3 regions of the Clostridium facile genome follow, and region 1 is predicted to be linked to each of the others. Evidence: predicted binding sites of a transcription regulator. Region 1 holds the regulator's gene; each other region holds the start of a gene.
The links. The regulator LexA, encoded in region 1, represses DNA repair genes until DNA is damaged. The targets are predictions, from matches to a motif close to CNAACANNTGTTNG.
Positions count from the first base shown of each region.

Region 2: a site for LexA is predicted at 1,483-1,496, ahead of uvrB (excinuclease ABC subunit UvrB). Genes of this name have one in related genera too.
Region 3: a site for LexA is predicted at 1,495-1,508, ahead of H8Z77_RS00315 (putative DNA modification/repair radical SAM protein). Genes of this name have one in related genera too.

Region 1 is NZ_JACOQK010000001.1:2,113,613-2,116,899, forward strand. Features, by position in the region: gene H8Z77_RS08790 (ABC transporter ATP-binding protein) at 1-233, opposite strand, end outside; gene H8Z77_RS08795 (MarR family winged helix-turn-helix transcriptional regulator) at 253-711, opposite strand; gene lexA (transcriptional repressor LexA) at 1,256-1,834, opposite strand; gene H8Z77_RS08805 (GNAT family N-acetyltransferase) at 1,849-2,283, opposite strand; gene gdhA (NADP-specific glutamate dehydrogenase) at 2,697-3,287, shown strand, end outside.
Region 2 is NZ_JACOQK010000001.1:1,694,289-1,697,575, forward strand. Features, by position in the region: gene uvrB (excinuclease ABC subunit UvrB) at 1-1,396, opposite strand, end outside; gene ispF (2-C-methyl-D-erythritol 2,4-cyclodiphosphate synthase) at 1,982-2,452, opposite strand; gene ispD (2-C-methyl-D-erythritol 4-phosphate cytidylyltransferase) at 2,443-3,126, opposite strand; gene H8Z77_RS07060 (VOC family protein) at 3,192-3,287, opposite strand, start outside.
Region 3 is NZ_JACOQK010000001.1:85,874-89,160, forward strand. Features, by position in the region: gene murC (UDP-N-acetylmuramate--L-alanine ligase) at 1-196, shown strand, start outside; gene H8Z77_RS00310 (NAD(P)/FAD-dependent oxidoreductase) at 324-1,187, shown strand; gene H8Z77_RS00315 (putative DNA modification/repair radical SAM protein) at 1,543-2,862, shown strand; gene H8Z77_RS00320 (TIGR03915 family putative DNA repair protein) at 2,841-3,287, shown strand, end outside.

The sequences.
Region 1 (3,287 bases):
TCTAATTGCTGCTTTTGGTCTTGGGTTAAAAACAAACCCAAATGGTCTTTAGTCGTTTTACTTAAATATTCTGGGGCAGCGGATTCAATCCCATTTTGTTGAATCCCTACATTAACGATAACTGATGTATAATCTGGCAGAGCTAGGTCACACATTGCCTGCACAACCAATAAAGCTAGTATTGCCAAGATTGGAATGATAGAGCGTTTTAGATACTTAATCAATTTTAGCATAGGCTAATGTTCCTTTCGTTTATTGTGATTTTGAAGCAAAGGAACAAAACGCATCTTTTCCAGAAACATCTTTCAAGTTTTTTCGGATACGAATTAAAAACTCGTTAAATTCTGTTAACTCTTCTTTCGAAAAACCCTGAAAAGCCTCATTTTCCAGATAAAAATGGCTTCGTTCTAGTTTTTTTATTACATCTTTTCCTTGTTCGGTTAAAAATATCCTGGAAATACGTTGGTCATGTTCATCCTGTTTTTTGTAAATCAGGTTTAATTTTTCCATCCTTTGGATTGTAACCGTAACAGTAGGCGGTTTCACGCAAAGGTGCTCCGCAATCTCTTTTTGACTCAATCCTTGCTGATGAAACAGCAGTTTTAAAACAGGTACTTGGCCGGGGTGTACCCCCAACTCTTTTACAATAGTAAAGGAGCGGCTAAAATAAAGGTGCATAATCTGCCCTACCATAAACCGTGGGTCTTCCAATCAAATTCACCTCCCAAAATTAATTCGTTGACTAAATATATAGTATGCTTATTGCACGAAATAGTCAACATACATTTATGCAGTTTAACAAATTATTCATGGAAAATTAATTCGTCAACGAACTAATTTTTGACTGTATCTTAATAAACAACTTTAACTTTTTATTATCAGCAATTTTGCTTTTAACATAAATTTTTCTATTTAATATCATTTTTTGGTGCTCTATATTGATAAATAATGAGTATGAATTTCATAATCAATAAAGCGATTTTATATCCCAAATGAACTGATTGAACTATTTCATTTATCGATATTAATCTAGCTAAATTGATTTTCATATTGTAATTTTATCCAGCTGTAAAATATTTTTTTTAATTTTTATTCTTATAAAAAAGAGCTATTCAAACGATGAATAGCTCTTTTTTCCTATTTAATTCATAAAATTTCTTGGTTTACTAAAAAATCATTTTCAATTCTTTGCCGTTGTAGTTGGAATCTTGTCAACCAAACTTAACATTCCCTAAAGTTCAGAATTTTTTGTTCTTTAAAAGTAACGGATGGATGCTTTTACTTTTCCTAGAATTTCTACATGGTCTACCAGGATCGGATCCATAGTAGAGTTTTGTGGTTGCAAACGGTAACCGCCGTTTTCCTTATAAAAAGTTTTAATTGTTGCCTCATCATCAATTAACGCTGCCACGATTTCACCATTTTCTGCTACAGGGGTTTTTTCAATAATCACAACATCTCCGTCAAAAATGCCAGCTTCAATCATACTTTCCCCTCTTACTTTCAGGGCAAAGTGTTCTTTGTTCCGGCTAAAAGAACTGGAAAACGGAATATAGGTCTCGATATTTTGGATGGCAGTAATGGGCTCCCCTGCAGTAATTGTACCTACCAATGGAATTAAAGTGGCATCAGAACCTGGTATACGCAAAGTACGGGTCAGGTTACTATCTTTTTCTACTAATCCCTGTTCCACTAAAATGGAAACATATTTGTGCGCGGTAGAGGTGGATTTGATCCCTAAATCTTTACAGATTTCTCGAATAGTTGGGGGAATCCCATCTTGGCAGCGTTGTTGTATATATTGGTAAATTTCTTCATTATAATTTCGTTTCAAAACAATCCCTCCAATCAATCTAGTTGTTTTGACATTGCGATATGGGGACAAAATTCATCAAAATAGCAGTCCCCTTCCGCCCGGTATCCCATGGATTCATAAAACCCCTGAATCCTGAGCTGTGCGCTTAAATGGGAGGAATGTCCTCCTAGTACTTGGATTTGTTTTTCACACTCCTCTACGGCAATGCGACCAACACCGTGTTTTCGATAAGGAGGTATCACACAAACCCTTCCAATCATCCATTTATCATCTTGCTGAAAAATTCTTGCTGTTGCAATGGGATTCTCCCCTGCCTGAATTAACAGATGGTATGCGGTTTCATCTATTTCATCAAATTCGTTTTCGAAACCCTGTTCTTTTACAAATACTTGTTCCCTGATTTGAAAGCATTTGGTTTTGTCCTGTTGTGGTTCAATCCATGTCACCAAAAATTGTTGTGTTTGCAACGGAATACCCCTTTATCGTGTTTTTTTCTATTAAATATAGGATACCATATCTATTCTTGAAAATCAAACAAATGTTTGTAAATATTCGTTCTTTGTTGGGGATCTACCGGATAATGGTGGGCAAGAAGATGCACTCGCTTGTAAAACCAAATTTATAAAAAATTTTTTAATCATTTATTGCAATATTGTTTTTTTAAAATTGCAAAAACCAAAAATAAAAGCTTTTCCGTTTTTACAGTTTGTCAAAAAAACTTTTTGTGATAATATGGTTTTTATGTGAAACTAACGTTTCTTTGCAAAATTTAAATAAGAATCTAAATTTTATTGATTTTCCTCTTGATTTTCGGAGGTTGAAAGGTTATAATCTAAATTGTAGATCAAATCATTTAACTAAAGAAAGGATGGCAAAACCCATGGCTTTTAAAAGTACATATTTGGCAAACGTATACGAAACCGTTTGCAAAAGAAATCCTAATGAACCAGAATTTTTGCAAGCTGTAAGAGAAGTTCTTGAATCTTTGGAATTGGTAGTAGAAAAAAACCCAGAAATCGAAAAAACTGGTGTAATCGATAGAATTGTAGAACCAGAACGTTTTATTCAGTTCCGTGTTTCTTGGGTTGACGATAACGGTAACGTTCAGGTAAATCGTGGCTTCCGTGTACAGTTCAACTCCGCAATTGGCCCTTACAAAGGCGGTTTGCGTTTCCATCCAACTGTTTGTGCTTCCGTTATCAAATTTTTGGGCTTTGAACAAATCTTTAAAAACAGCTTGACAACCCTGCCAATGGGCGGTGGTAAAGGTGGTTCTGATTTCGATCCAAAAGGAAAATCCGATGGGGAAATCATGCGTTTTTGCCAGAGCTTTATGACAGAATTGAGCAAACATATTGGTGCTGATACTGACGTTCCTGCTGGTGACATCGGCGTAGGTGCCCGTGAAATTGGCTTTATGTTTGGCCAATATAAACGTTTACGCAACGAATTTACTGGCGTATTAACCGGA
Region 2 (3,287 bases), 420 kb from region 1:
AATCCGTTAAATCCTCCGCCATTTTTTTCGTCAAAGTGGTGACCAAAACACGTTCCTTCTTTTCAATGCGTTGGTTGATTTCAAACAGTAAATCCTCAATCTGGCCTTCAATTGGTTTTACAGTAATTTCTGGATCCAATAATCCAGTTGGACGAATTACCTGCTGTACAATCTGAGTAGAATGGTCTTTTTCAAAATCCCCAGGGGTTGCACTAACATAAATAGCCTGATTCACCTTACTGTAAAATTCATCAAAATTCAACGGTCTGTTATCATAAGCAGACGGTAGACGGAACCCATAATCAATCAAGGTCTTTTTCCTCGCATGGTCACCAAAATACATTCCTTTTACCTGCGGAAGGGTAACATGGGATTCATCCACAATCAATAAAAAATCATCTGGAAAGTGGTCCATCAAGGTATATGGGGTAGCGCCTTCTGGACGTCCAGATAAAACTCTGGAATAGTTTTCGATTCCCTTACAAAAACCGATTTCCTCTAGCATTTCAATATCATACATGGTACGCTGTTTAATTCTTTGTGCCTCCAACAGCATTTCATTCTCAGTAAAATAAGCAACCCGTTCATCTAGCTCTTTTTCCAGGTTACGGAGCGCATCATGCATTTGCTCTGGAGGGATAATATAATGAGAAGAAGGATAAATCGCAATGTGGGAAACCCTCTGTTTCACTTCCCCAGTTAAAGCGTTGATCTCACTGATTCGATCAATCTCATCACCAAAAAATTCGACGCGGATGGCGGTATCACTGGAATAAGCAGGGAATATCTCCACCACATCTCCCCGAACACGGAATTTATTACGGACAAAATTAATATCATTCCGCTCATATTGAATTTCCACCAATTTTTCAAGTAATTCATCCCTGGATTTTTCCAAGCCTTCTCGTAAAGAAATCACCATGCTGCGGTAATCAATCGGGTTACCCAAACTGTAAATACAAGACACACTTGCTACAATAATAACATCTCGGCGTTCTGCCAAAGCACAAGTGGCGGAGTGGCGTAATTTATCAATTTCATCATTGATAGCACTATCTTTTTCAATATAGGTATCTGTACTGGGAACATAGGCTTCTGGCTGATAGTAATCGTAATAAGAGACAAAGTACTCCACCGCATTTTCTGGAAAAAACTCTTTAAATTCCGAGCAAAGCTGAGCTGCCAAAGTTTTGTTGTGTGCCAGTACCAATGTTGGTTTATTCACCTGTGCAATTACATTTGCCATGGTAAAAGTTTTACCAGAACCAGTTACCCCTAATAAGGTTTGTTCTTTATCCCCTCTTTGAAGTCCTTGAACTAATTTGGCAATCGCTTCTGGCTGGTCTCCTGTTGGCTGATATGGAGAAACCAGTTTAAACTTATTTTGATTCGTCATAGGTAAATCTCCTGTTTATTTTATCACAACTGGTTCGTAAAATTTTTACAAATAATAATCCTATTTATTCAGACTTACTACTTAAAAGAACAAATGTTTGTTATATCCATATTACTACGTATTCTTTGTTTTGTCAATGTTTTAGTATATCATAAAAACCTCATTTTTACAATAAAACCAGCCTTTCTATGATAAAATGATATTATCATTTATTCTTAAGGAATCCTATGAAAAGTGATAATAAAAGCGTTTATTGTGTAGATAAAAATTTCAGCCATTATTATTGCACCAATCACATCTCCTAATCATATAACTTTTACAGTAGATACACTAATTTCTACTTGTTATTTTTATCTTAAATAATTACAACATACAATCCATGATGAGATTTTTTCTTACCAATACTGTCAACGAATAATGAAATAATCTCCTAAGCAAAACAAATTAAGAAATATTGATTATAAAAAATTGTGCGATTCGCTCTATCAAGCAGCTTCTTAAATATTTGAATCGCATCACCTTGAATTTCTACACAAATGCACTTAATTAAAAGGAGGGAAACCATTTTGATTCCCTCCTAATTATCTATTCTTCTAATAAGCAAACACAATGCGCCGCAATGCCTTGTTTTTCTCCAGTAAAACCAAGACCCTCTTCTGTTGTCGCTTTTATATTAATGCGGTTTTTAGGAATATTCAAACCAACAGAAAGATTTGCCATCATATGATCAATAAAAGGGCGGAGTTTTGGAGCCTGAGCTAAAATAGTAAGGTCAATATTACTGATTTGAAATCCATGCTTTTTTAATAAATTTACAACATGTTGAAGCAGCTTCATACTATCTGCCCCAGCATAAGCAGGATCTGTGTCTGGAAAATGTAGTCCAATATCACCTAATCCAGCTGCACCCAATAAAGCATCCATTACGGCATGAACCGCTACATCCGCATCGGAATGTCCTAACAAACCGGTTTCATGAGGGATTTCTACACCACATAAGATTAATTTTCTCCCCTTTACCAAGCGATGTACATCATATCCATGTCCTATTCGCACTGCTCTTCCCCCTTTGCAAAGCTCTCTGCTAAAACAATATCTTCTGGAGTAGTAATTTTAATATTGGCGTAACTTGCTGTTACAATATGGACGGGAAATCCATATTGTTCAATTAGTTGGCAATCGTCTGTAAAATCCCATTGGTTTTGTTGCGCTTTCTCAACAGCTTTTTTGTAAAGCTCCATCTGAAATACCTGTGGTGTTTGGGTTAAATACAAACTACTTCTTGGGGGAGTAAATTGTATGATACCATCTTCTACGATTTTAATCGTATCTTTTACAGGTGCTCCCAAAGTAGCTGCGCCATATTTTTTTGCAATTTGAATCACTTGTTGAATTTCCTCTATCTGTACAAATGGCCGAGCAGCATCATGGATCGCCACCAAATCACTTTTTGGATTGCAGCATGATAAGCCAGACAAAACTGATTGCTGACGGCTATCTCCACCTTGGGTGACAACTGTATTTTTCAGTTTGTATTGCTGAACAAGCTGTTCAGCATAAGGGATATCTTCTTTTCCAACTACAATTATGGTTTCACACACCTCATCAATCTGTTGAAATTTTGTTACACTGCGTATTACAACTGGAACTCCACCAATTTTTAAAAATTGTTTTTTAATTCCCTCCATGCGGGAAGAATTTCCCGCTGCTACAATAATGACGGATACCATTTTATTGCCTCCTTATTTGTAAAAAGCAGAAAGGCCTTCATCCGAAAATGATAAGGCCTTTTTTCCTATTTTATTGGAACAATTTCTAACCAATAACCATCCGGGTCACTGATAAAATAAATGCCCATGCCAGGGTTTTCATAACAAATACAGCCCATTTC
Region 3 (3,287 bases), 2.0 Mb from region 1:
CCGTGAAAAAAATACCTACCATATTTACGCAAAGGATTTGGCGGATAAAATTGATGGCTGCGTTTGGTTCCCAACCCAGCAGGAAGTGGCGGATTATGTATTACAGCATGCCAAAGCGGGTGATTTGGTGATTACGTTAGGATGCGGCGATATTTATAAAGCTGCGAAAATTATGTTAAATGGACATTACGAATAATTTTTGAACAGCTTACAGGTGAATTGTTGAAAAGGTTGACGTCATTTTTAGGGTGATGTTGGCCTTTTTTCTTGTTTGATTGTATCTATAAAATATGGTATGATAAAAGCAAATGGAGGGATGATAAATGGCAAATATGATTATTATCGGAAAAGGGCCAGCTGGAATTTCAGCTTCGTTATATATTTTGCGTGCGGGGATTGAAACTACCATTATTGCGAAGGATGGCGGCGCATTGGAAAAAGCGGAATCCATTGATAATTTCTATGGCTTTCCACAGCCTATTTCTGGGAAGCAATTGATTCAGAACGGAGTGGAACATGCTAAACGCTTGGGAGCGCATTTTGTGGAAGATGAAGTAGTGGGGCTTTCGTTTGATGGCAAATTTGTAGTACAAACTGCAAATGGGGAATACAAAGCGGATAGTGTTTTGTTATCCACTGGTTCTCAAAGGGTACGGCCTAAAATCAAAGGCTTAACAGAGTTTGAAGGAATGGGCGTCAGCTATTGTGCCATATGTGATGCTTTTTTCTACCGTGGACAGCATGTGGCTGTTTTAGGGGATGGGGAGTATGCCCTTCACGAAGTAAAAGAACTGCTTCCTATTGTGGGTTCTGTTACTTTACTGACCAATGGAAGCCAACCTAAAGTTGTGTTCCCAGAGGAAGTGCAGATCAATCAGGCAAAAATCAGCGAGTTAATCGGTAATGAAGCTTTAGAACAGGTATTGTTGGAGGATGGAACAGCCTTGACAATATCCGGATTTTTTGTTGCACAAGGGGTGGCAGGAAGCAGTGACCTGGCGCGGAAAATTGGTGCCATGACCGAAGGCAATAAGATTATCGTTAATGAGAATATGGAAACCAATATACCCGGACTGTATGCCGCAGGGGATTGCGTTGGTGGATTATTACAAGTTTCCAAAGCGGTTAGTGATGGCGCATTAGCAGGTACTGCTGCCATCCGTTACTTAAGAGATTTAGGAAAATAAAGGAAATATACCGGTACTGTTTTCTCAATAGCAGTACCGTTTTTTTATAATTTTAATGGCAATAACACTAGTAAAACCAGATAAATCTTCTTGTTAAGCATGAGATTTTCCAAAAGGAAACTCCAACTATTTTGATTTATTAGAAATTATGCTTAGATCTACAATAAAAAGAGGAGTTAAGTGTACAATACTGTGATAGAATTTGTACTAATAGGCATCATTAGTTTTGTATTTTCGTAAATGGATACAACAGAAATAGTGCTGTTTCTGTATAGTTTTATAGCTTTATAAAAAATTATTCTTGACAAGAACATATGTTCTTTTATATAATAAGATTAGAACAAGGGGGGATATTGTGGATCTGTTTGATAAATTAAAAGTATTGGCTGCTTCCGCCAAATATGATGTATCCTGCGCTTCCAGCGGGGTGGACCGTGATTCGCCAAAGGATGGAATCGGGAGCGCTGTTTCCTGTGGCATCTGCCATACGTTTGCCTCGGATGGACGCTGTGTTTCTTTATTAAAAGTATTGATGAGTAACGCTTGTATTTACGATTGTAAATATTGCATTAACCGCCGTTCTAACCAGATCAAGCGGGCTACATTTACCCCCCGCGAACTGGCAGATTTAACAATACAATTCTATCGCCGAAACTATATTGAAGGGCTGTTTTTGAGCTCAGGGGTATTTAAAAATCCAGACTATACCTGCGAACAAATGATTCAATGTGTGGAGATACTGCGGAATGAATATCGATTTTATGGATATATTCATGCTAAAGCAATTCCTGGGGCGGATGGAAAACTGATTGAACAACTGGGCTTGCTGGTGGATAGAATGAGTGTGAATATTGAGATGCCAACTCAACAAAGTTTGGAAAAACTAGCGCCGGATAAAAGCAAAGTATCCATTTTAAAACCTATGTCCTTAATTCATAAACGGATTCAGCAGAATGCCACTGATTTGGTTCAATACCGTCATGCTCCCAAATTTGCACCAGCTGGACAAAGTACTCAGATGATCATTGGCGCTACACCGGAAAGCGATTTCCAAATTTTAAATTTGACCGAAGGACTTTATCGGAATTATGGGTTAAAACGGGTGTATTTTTCCGCTTATCTTCCTGTGGTACAGGATTCTTTGTTACCAGCGTTGGATACCAAACCGCCTTTACTGCGGGAGCATCGATTGTATCAAGCTGATTGGTTATTGCGTTTTTATGGTTTTAAAGCAAGTGAGCTATTGGACGAGCAACACCAAAGCTTTAACCCATTAGTAGACCCCAAATGCAATTGGGCATTAAACCATTTGGACTTATTCCCCATAGATGTGAACCGGGCGGATTATAACAGTTTATTACGTGTCCCCGGTATTGGTGTGACAAGTGCCAAACGGATTGTTGTTGCACGACGTATGGGACCTTTAAATTTTGCGGGATTAAAAAAATTAGGAGTGGTATTAAAACGTGCTCAATATTTTATTACCTGTAGTGGAAAAAAGAATGAAGGATTACGGATTACTCAGGATGGAATGATACGCAGTTTAATCTCAGAACAGGGATTAAATTATCTTTCCAAAGAATGTGACGTACAGCAATACGAACAGTTGAGTTTGTTCCGAAATAACCGACTTACCATAGAGGAGTTGCAAAAATGTTTCCCAACCACAACATAATTTATCAATATGATGGCAGTTTTGAGGGACTATTGTGCTGTATCTTTGAAAGTTTTCAGCGGAAAGAAACCCCAGTTGACATAGTGGTGGAAGAAAATTTTCAAATGTCCTTAACGCCTTCCAGATGGATTACGACTGATTTGGAAAAAGCAAAACGGGTGGCCAAAGGGATACAAAAAAATTTTACAAGGAAATGCCAAACGTTTTTCCATATGAGTTTTTTAACCTGCCATCCAAAAAAGGAATGGCTGATGCTGTGCTATGTGCAAATGGGATTCCAGTATCGGGAAAAAGTGTTGTCTTTGCTAACTCATCCTGTTGTAGGAGAGTTGCATAAGGCGGTGAAATATTTAAAAAATGAAAGCCATTTTATGAAAGAGTTTATCCGTTTTTCAGATTATGATGGCATGCTAGTAAGCAAGGTA